3 regions of the Serratia sp. NFX21 genome follow, and region 3 is predicted to be linked to each of the others. Evidence: predicted binding sites of a transcription regulator. Region 3 holds the regulator's gene; each other region holds the start of a gene.

Region 1 (3,145 bases), 600 kb from region 3:
TCACCATTGGGTGAAATGCTGTGGTACTGCTCGGCGACGTTGGTCAGATTAAGAAACTGGCTGAAGGCGCGTGCGACCGGCAGCAACTCGTCGTTGGACAGGTTTTGCAAGGTAGAAAGCAGCTCCTGGCGATGCGCTTCGTTACCTGCACGTGAAGATTTGGAAAGCTTACGGATAGTTTCAACGCGATCGAGAATATGCTCGCCCAGCGCTTCTTTGATGGTATCGCCGAGCAATTTGCCGAGCATACTGACATTACTTCGCATTGCCGAATATTGTTCGTTCATATAACCCCTGACCCAGTTCTGTATGATTTTTATCTTGTAAGTAAATTTCACGTGTCAGGCGAACAGCGCCTGTTTCATCTCGCCACGTTCCTGTCCAATGGTCAATTGACACTATTTTTAGCAAAAAAACATCAAAATCGGCGCATTTTCTGAAATTTAATTACGCTGCGCCGGTTATCAGTCTGGCTTATTTCCTTGGTTTGCTACTTATTAGTGGGTAGGGAGATGATAAATCATTAACCCTACCCTGTGTCAGGTTTATTGGCGGCAGAAGTGGCTGACCAACTGACCCAGCAGCTTGCGCGTCGGTTCGATAAAGCCGGTATCTATGTATTCGTCCGGTTGATGCGCCTGGTCGATAGAGCCAGGGCCCAACACCAGCGTCGGGCAGACCTGCTGGACGAAGGGAGCCTCAGTGCAATAGTTGACCACCTGCGTGCGGGTGCCCAGCAGTTTCTCAATCACCGCCACCATATGGTGATCGGTCGGGCACTCATAACCCGGAACCGAGGCATGCAACTCCTCAATGCTCAGGCGGCCCGGCCAGCGTTGGCTGACTGGCTCCAGCGTTTGCTGCATCAGTTCGTTGATGTTGTCGAGCGTCATGCCCGGTAACGGGCGGATATCCAGATGCAGCTCGCAGCAGGCGCAGATGCGGTTGGCCGCATCGCCCCCGTTGATATGACCGAAGTTCATGGTCGGGTAGGGCACGGCAAAGGCCGGGTTGTTAAAGCGCTCTTGCAGCGTTTTGCGCAGTTCCATCAGGCGGCCGATGGTTTCATGCATCAGATCGATGGCGTTCACGCCGCGCGCCGGGTCACTCGAGTGGCCGGATTGGCCGACGATGCGGATGGCGTTGGCTATGTGGCCCTTGTGCGCGCGTACCGGCTGCAGCGAGGTTGGCTCACCGATAATGGCGAAGTCCGGACGGATGCTGGTCGAGGCGGCGAAATAACGTGCGCCGGCCATCGTCGTTTCTTCATCTGCGGTGGCCAGAATGTATAAAGGCTTGGTCAGTTGGCTGGCGTCGATGTCGCGTACCGCATCCAGAATAAAGGCAAAGAAGCCTTTCATATCGGCAGTGCCCAGACCGTACAGCTTATTGTCGTGTTCGGTCAGGGTGAAAGGGTCGCGCGTCCAGCGGCCTTCATCATAAGGCACGGTGTCGGTGTGACCCGCCAGCAGCAGGCCACCGCTGCCTTCGCCAATGCTGGCCAGCAGGTTGAATTTGTTGCGGCTGTCCGGCACCGGCTGCACGTCGACGCGGAAGCCCAAATCGGCAAACCAGCCGGCCAGCAAGTTGATTAACGCTTCATTACTCTGATCGAGGGCGCCATCGGTGGCGCTGATCGACGGAGTGGCGATCAACGCCCGGTACAGCTCAATAAATGGAGGTAATTTCATCTTCACTGTTGACAGCCTTTGGTTAGGTTGGTATCAATATTCATGCATTTATTGTGAATAAAAATACAATAAGCTGGAGCGTAAGGGAACCCGATTCCCGGATGATTATAAAAACATCAACGCTCGACCTCGTGGGTGAACGGCAAAACAACGCTGGTGAGCCTGGAAACCTGAGTCGAATACGACCCAACGCAAGTCTAGAAGGTGAAAGGCCCCATGTTGAATACGCTGATTGTCGGTGCCAGCGGTTATGCCGGAGCAGAGCTCACGGCGTACCTTAATCGTCACCCACACATGAACATAACCGCTTTAGCGGTTTCAGCGCAAAGTGCAGATGCAGGAAAATTGCTTTCCGATTTGCACCCCCAGTTAAAAGGCATCGTCGATCTCCCCTTGCAGCCGCTGGTTGACGTAGCCGCCGCCGCTGCTGGTATCGACGTAGTGTTCCTGGCGACGGCACACGAGGTCAGCCACGATATCGCGCCGGCATTCCTGGCCGCAGGTTGCGTGGTGTTCGATCTCTCCGGCGCATTCCGCGTGAAAGATACCGCCTTCTACAGCCAATATTACGGTTTTGAACATCAGCATGCCGACTTGCTGGAGCAGGCGGTGTATGGCCTGGCGGAATGGCAGAGCGACAAAATCAAACAGGCTCAGCTGATCGCCGTACCGGGCTGTTATCCGACGGCGGCGCAGTTGGCGCTGAAACCGTTGATCGACCAGGAGTTGCTGAACCTTGATCAGTGGCCGGTGATCAACGCGACCAGCGGCGTCAGCGGTGCGGGCCGCAAGGCCAGCGTGACCACCAGTTTCTGTGAGGTGAGCCTGCAGCCGTACGGTATTTTCAACCACCGTCACCATCCGGAAATCGTCGCGCATTTGGGCGTGCCGGTCATTTTTACGCCACATTTGGGTAACTTCCCGCGTGGTATTCTCGAAACCATTACCTGTCGCCTGAAAGCCGGTGTGACCGCGCAGGATGTGGCTGCCGTTTATCACGCCGCCTATGACGACAAACCGCTGGTGCGGCTGTACGACCAGGGCGTACCGGCATTGAAGTCAGTCGTCGGGCTGCCGTTCTGCGACATCGGCTTTGCCGTGCAGGGCGAACACCTGATTGCCGTGGCGGCGGAAGACAACCTGTTGAAAGGCGCAGCCGCTCAGGCGGTGCAATGCCTGAATATCCGTTTTGGGTTCCCTGAAACCCAGTCATTACTTTAATAAATCACCAGCGTGGGATGTAAACAGCGATGAATCCGTTAATTATCAAGTTAGGTGGCGTGTTATTAGACAGTGAAGAGGCGCTGGAGCGTCTGTTTACCGCACTGGACAGCTACCGTCAGCAGCATCAGCGCCCGTTGGTGATCGTTCACGGCGGCGGTTGCCTGGTCGATGAGCTGATGAAAAAGCTTTCCCTGCCGGTGGTGAAGAAGAATGGCCTGCGTGTGACCCCG
Region 2 (3,145 bases), 1.5 Mb from region 3:
TAGCGGTTATCCACTGGCGGAAACGCAGGACTATCAGGCGCTGTTGGATGCCTGCGTGGCGGGTTACCGTGATTATCTGCGGCTGGTGGGTGAAGGGGCGGACGCAGTGGCGGTGTTGGCGGCGTTCGGTCATTTCCAGGTGCTGTGCGCGCTGCGCGAGGGGCCTTTCGGCATCGCCGGGTTAAATGAACGCATTGAGACGGGGCTGCAACGTGCCGGTCTAATCCAGCGTAAGCCGGGAGCCGCTGGGCGTTGGTATTCTGGCCGTCCGGTGATGATTGGTCGCAATGACAGCGCTCTGGGGCTGTTTAACGGCGATATTGGCATTGCCTTGCGGGACGAGAGCGGCGAACTACGTGTTCATTTTCAACTGCCGGACGGCAGCATCAAGTCGGTGCAGCCGAGCCGTTTACCGGCGCATGAAACCGCTTATGCGATGACGGTGCATAAATCACAAGGCTCGGAGTTTGACCATACGGTACTGGTGCTGCCCAATCATTTCCTGCCGGTGCTGACCCGTGAACTGGTGTACACCGCGATCACCCGCGCTCGCAGGCAGCTTTCGCTGTACGCCATCGATGCGGTTTTGATGCGGGCGATCCGCACTCCGACCCAGCGCCGTAGCGGGTTGGCGGAGCGGTTGCAGCTCAAGGCTTAAGTGCCCATGGGCGCAGCACGCTGCGCCCGCCAGCAATTACAGATCCGCCAGTAAAATCTTTGAACGGCGTTGGTAGTTGTACAGCGCCTGTTTCTCAACCGGCAGCACGTCGACTTCCGCCGGTGTGAAACCACGTTCCTGGAACCAGTGGATGCTGCGCGTAGTCAGCACAAACAGCTTACGCAGGCCCATCTGGCGTGCCTGACTCTCCACCCGTTGCAGCAGCATTTCACCCCGTGACGAGCTGCGGTAATCAGGATGAACCGCAACGCAGGCCATCTCGCCAATCTTCTCTTCCGGGAACGGATACAGCGCCGCGCATGCGATGGTCAGGTTATCGCGTTCAATAATGGTGAATTTGTCGATCTCCATCTCCAGTTGCTCACGTGAGCGGCGCACCAAGATGCCCTGCTGCTCAAGCGGACGGATCAGCTCGAGGATGCCGCCGATATCGTTAATCGTCGCCCGGCGCACCTGTTCAGCACTCTCCATCACTATCTGAGTGCCTATACCATCGCGTGAAAACAGTTCCTGCACCAGCGCACCGTCTTCCTGATAGCTGATCAGGTGGCTGCGGCGTACGCCGCTGCGGCAGGCCTTCACCGCGCCACGCAGGAAACGCACGGTGCCGGAATGATAGTCGCCATGCTCTTCCAGCTCCTCAATGCGTTTTTGCGCGTCGTTGGGGAACAGTTCGGAAATGATGGTGCCTTCCTGATTGGTGACCCCCTGTGACGAACAGAAGCCGATCATTTTCTCGGCCTTCAGCTTGACGGCCAACTGGGTTGCCACTTCTTCCGAGGTCAGGTTAAAGCTTTCGCCGGTGACGGAAACGGCCACCGGGCCAATCAGCACGATGGCGTTGCTGTCGAGCTGACGGTGAATGGCTTCTTCATCAATACGGCGGATGCGGCCGCTGTGGCAGTAGTCCACACCGTCATCAATCCCCAGTGGCTGGGCGATAATAAAATTACCGCTGACCACGTTGATATGCGCGCCCTGCAATGGCGTGTTGTTGAGGCTCATTGACAGCCGGGCGGTGATATCCAGTTGCAGCAGACCCGCCGCCTGTTTAACCAGCTCCAGCGTATGGGCGTCGGTGACGCGGGTGTGCTTGTGATAAATCGGTTCGAGATTATGCTGCGCCAGATTGACGTCAATCTGCGGCCGGGCACCATAGACCACGACTAAACGAATACCCAGACTATGCAGCAGCCCGATGTCGTTAACGATGTTGGCAAAGTTCTCATGTTCTATGGCTTCGCCACCCAGCATAACGACAAACGTCTTGCCACGGTGGGCGTTGATATAGGGAACTGAGTGACGGAATCCTTGGACCAGCTCTGTACTACGTTCCTTCACGGCCAAACCTCATTTGCATATTTATACGATATTTTTGTATTTTTATTCTTTTATTGCCCTGATGGCAAGTGAGAATTTATCTCTATTTCTTTGCCGGGGGCGCTGAGTCGTTAATAAATTGAAAAACCATAAAAAGATTTTCTGATGACAGCGCCGGAATGATTGGTTAAAGTTTTCGGCATTCCTGTTAACTGGTGTTTTTTTCATCTGTTTTAATCTGTTACCACTGCTGGAGCCGCATGCCAAACTCAAATCACAATCTGGGCCGCCGTCGTTTATTACAGGGGGTTGCCGCAAGCTGGTTGCTGAGTGTGAGTCGCACAGGTTTCGCTGCTTCATCGCACGTCATTGCCGTACGCGTCTGGCCATCCTCCACCTATACCCGGGTGACGCTCGAATCCAACGTTGAACTGAAATATAAGCAGTTTGCGCTGACCAATCCCGATCGCGTGGTGGTGGATATTGAAGGCGTGCAGCTCAACAGCGTGCTCAAGGGGATTGTTGGCCAGGTTCGTGCCGACGATCCCTACCTGAAACAGGCGCGCGTCGGTCAGTTTGATCAAAACACCGTCCGGTTGGTGCTGGAGCTTAAGCGCAGCGTCAGCCCGCATATGTTTACTCTGGCGCCGGTGCCGGAATACCGCAATCGTCTGGTGATGGATCTGTACCCGAGCAAGGGCGGCAGCGGTGAAGACTATGATCCGCTGTTGGCGTTACTGGAAGATTACAACAAGGGCGATCTTGAGCGTACATTGCCGGCGGAAGCGCCACAGGCCGGTAAGGCGGGGCGTGACCGCCCGATTGTCATCATGCTGGATCCCGGTCACGGCGGCGAAGATCCCGGAGCGATTGGTAAATTCAAAACGCGTGAAAAAGACATCGTATTGCAGATTGCGCGTCGGCTAAGCACGTTAATCAAGCGCGAGCCGAATATGAAGGTGTTTATGACGCGCAATGAAGACGTCTTCATTCCGTTGAAGGTGAGGGTGGCGAAGGCGCGTAAGCAGCGTGCTGACCTGTTTGTGTCCATCCACGCCGATGCCTTTACCAGCCGGGCCGCGCGTGGGTCATCGGTGTTTGCGCTGTCGACCAAAGGTGCCACCAGTTCGGCGGCGAAGTTCCTGG
Region 3 (3,145 bases):
TTTCTGCTCGAATGCGCTCAGAGTACCGATATCCTTGCGTTCTTCAACGCCGTTCTTACCCAGCACCAGAGGCTGTGCGAAGAAGCGGGCATATTTGCCATCGCCTTCCACGTAAGCACACTCCACCACGCCTTTTTCGCCCTGCAGCGCACGAACCAGAGACAAGCCGAAACGCGCCGCCGCCTGGCCCATTGACAGAGTTGCAGACCCGCCGCCGGCTTTAGCTTCAACCACTTCAGTACCCGCATTCTGGATACGCTTGGTCAGATCGGCAACTTCCTGGTCAGTGAAGCTTACGCCCGGGATCTGTGACAACAACGGCAAGATAGTCACGCCAGAGTGCCCACCGATAACCGGTACGTTCAACTCTTCCGGCTGCTTGCCTTTCAGCTCTGCCACGAAGGTGTTGGAACGGATAATGTCCAGCGAGGTCACGCCAAACAGTTTGTTTTTGTCATACACGCCGGCTTTCTTCAGCACTTCTGCTGCGATAGCCACGGTGGTGTTAACCGGGTTGGTAATAATGCCGATGCAGGCTTTCGGGCAGGTTGTTGCCACTTGCTGGATCAGATTACGCACAATGCCCGCGTTCACGTTAAACAGATCTGAACGATCCATGCCTGGTTTACGTGCAACGCCGGCAGAGATCAGTACCACGTCTGCACCGTGCAGAGCTGGAGTAGCGTCTTCGCCACTGAAGCCTTTGATTTTAACTGCGGTTGGGATGTGGCTTAAGTCGACGGCAACGCCTGGGGTAACGGGGGCAATGTCGTAGAGAGAGAGTTCAGAACCTGAAGGAAGCTGGGTTTTGAGTAGAAGGGCGAGGGCCTGGCCGATACCGCCAGCAGCACCGAGAACTGCAACTTTCATCCTATACTCCTTTATTATCTTAAATATATAAAGCGCCGTGAATATGTTGGGTACGGACCTTAAATTATTACACCTTTAAAAACAATCTCTTAACAGTCTGTTTGAGAACTGGCGCAATAAATCGACCGATGTCGCGCTTATCTTAGATTAAATCGCTTATGCATTAAGGGCATAGCGCACACTAATCAAAAATACTGCGAGGTTATTCACGAGCAAGTTAACCGGCGGTTACATTACACCCTTACATAACATCAGAACAACATCATTTTAATAACATTTTCTTTACCACCACGGACGGATCCTTCGGTCATGGAAAGGGCATATTCATGGGATACGGATTTTGTTAAAATGCCGCCCTTTCCCCATTGTCCGGCCATTATTATTTTTTCCGGACGCCATTTTATTGCATAAAAATTCATTTATATGCATAATAATCACTTCTACTGTCAACATTCCACGGTGCAAAATGCGTAATCCCGCAAAGCAGGAAGATCTGATCAAAGCGTTTAAAGCGTTATTGAAAGAAGAAAAATTCAGTTCTCAAGGCGAGATCGTTTTGGCGCTGCAAGAAGAAGGCTTCGAAAACATCAACCAATCCAAAGTATCGCGCATGCTGACCAAGTTCGGCGCGGTGCGTACGCGTAATGCCAAAATGGAAATGGTGTATTGCCTTCCAGCCGAACTCGGCGTGCCTACCACTACCAGCCCGCTGAAGAACCTGGTGCTGGACGTCGATCATAACGACGCCGTAGTGGTGATCCACACCAGCCCCGGCGCCGCGCAGTTAATTGCCCGCCTGCTGGACTCGCTGGGTAAATCAGAGGGTATTCTCGGCACCATCGCCGGTGACGACACTATTTTCGTAACCCCGGCCAGCAGCTTTACCGCTCGTCAGTTATACGAAGCCATCCTGTCGCTGTTCGAACAAGAGTTATGATGTAGTGCGCTAACAAAATGCGGCTAACCGTCGCGTTTTGTTAGCGCTTCTTTAACCCTATCCTTACCTTTCCCTCATTCCTTGCCACGTTTAAAACCAGATTCCTGTCGCGCTGCAGCACATTTCAATGACATTGGTACGTAACTAGTGATAGCTGCTGTGATCTTCCGCACTTTTGGTCAAAAGCACTTACCTTATTGAAATTACATAAATTTAACATTGAAAGATCGTTTTATAAGCGTTTTTTATTCCATATGGTTATTAAAAATAAGCAACACCATAATAAAGTTTCACAAGAAACTGTTAGCTAACTATTAATTTTTCGCGTTACTAGATGTATACTCATTTCCGTGACGTAAATCACAGTTCACAGGAACTGATAAAAGAATACGATAAGGTGAGAAAATGAAAATTAAAGCTACCATCGCAACCATGAGCGTTCTATCCATGCTTTCTTTCGGCGCATTTGCAGCACAATCTGTTGATGCAAATCAGGCTGCAAATATGCAGTCTGCAGGCACTATCACCGTCAGCGGTGTTGCCGGTGCACCTTCAGACATCCGTCAGGCACTGTCTGAAAAAGCCGATGCCAAAGGGGCAACCGCTTACCGTGTGATCGAAGCGCGCAACGAAGGCAACTTCCACGCGACCGCAGAAATTTACAAATAAGTACAAGGCGTTACCCGGCAACGGGCAATAAAACTCTGGAACCCAGTACCCCGATAACGGCCTTCAAGTATAAAAACGCTGAAAAAGCCCTTCCAGGCGGTTATCACAACAGGACTTAATATCATGAGCATGAAAACTACCCTCGTCGCACTTAGCCTGCTGTCAGTTGTTTCCTTCGGGGCTTCTGCCGCTACGTTAATCACAAATGACCAGGCAACCAATCTTCAGTCTGTCGGTACCATTACCGCCAGCGGCATTACCGGCGCACCTTCCGATATTCGTCAGGCGCTGTCTGACAAGGCCGACAAACAAGGTGCTAAAGCCTACCGCGTGATCGAAGCCTACGAAAACGGCAACTGGCACGCGACCGCCGAAATCTATAAATAACAATTCAGAGGACAGGCTTACCGAACTGATTACCCTCGTCACTGCCACTGCCGAGTTCTGTCGTAAGCTTTGATTCTCTGAAGAAATTCGTCGTCCTATCCGACGAACCCCGTTGCCCTCGCTCGCGAGGGCTTTTTTATGGGCGTAAAAAAGGGCCGTTATCGGCCCTTAGACGCTGGCAAAGCCCGTTATTAGGGAGAGCGTGCCGATGGGGTCGTAGCGGCTTGTCCGCCGACCAATTTTCCGGGAGCAAATTGGAACGACTTCCAGTCGGCCCGCAGG

The links. The regulator ArgR, encoded in region 3, controls arginine synthesis, uptake and breakdown. The targets are predictions, from matches to a motif close to ANTGAATAAAAATACANT.
Region 1: argC (N-acetyl-gamma-glutamyl-phosphate reductase) is a predicted target of ArgR. The motif match lies at 1,744-1,761, and genes of this name have one in related genera.
Region 2: argA (amino-acid N-acetyltransferase) is a predicted target of ArgR. The motif match lies at 2,054-2,071, and genes of this name have one in related genera.

Annotation. Positions count from the first base shown of each region.
Region 1 is NZ_CP183196.1:282,214-285,358, reverse strand. It holds gene ppc (phosphoenolpyruvate carboxylase) at 1-287, opposite strand, end outside; gene argE (acetylornithine deacetylase) at 546-1,691, opposite strand; gene argC (N-acetyl-gamma-glutamyl-phosphate reductase) at 1,908-2,912, shown strand; gene argB (acetylglutamate kinase) at 2,942-3,145, shown strand, end outside.
Region 2 is NZ_CP183196.1:4,600,851-4,603,995, reverse strand. It holds gene recD (exodeoxyribonuclease V subunit alpha) at 1-658, shown strand, start outside; gene argA (amino-acid N-acetyltransferase) at 695-2,020, opposite strand; gene amiC (N-acetylmuramoyl-L-alanine amidase AmiC) at 2,260-3,145, shown strand, end outside.
Region 3 is NZ_CP183196.1:883,461-886,605, reverse strand. It holds gene mdh (malate dehydrogenase) at 1-870, opposite strand, end outside; gene ACNT1W_RS04125 (hypothetical protein) at 1,122-1,247, opposite strand; gene argR (transcriptional regulator ArgR) at 1,337-1,807, shown strand; gene yhcN (peroxide/acid stress response protein YhcN) at 2,213-2,476, shown strand; gene yhcN (peroxide/acid stress response protein YhcN) at 2,600-2,863, shown strand.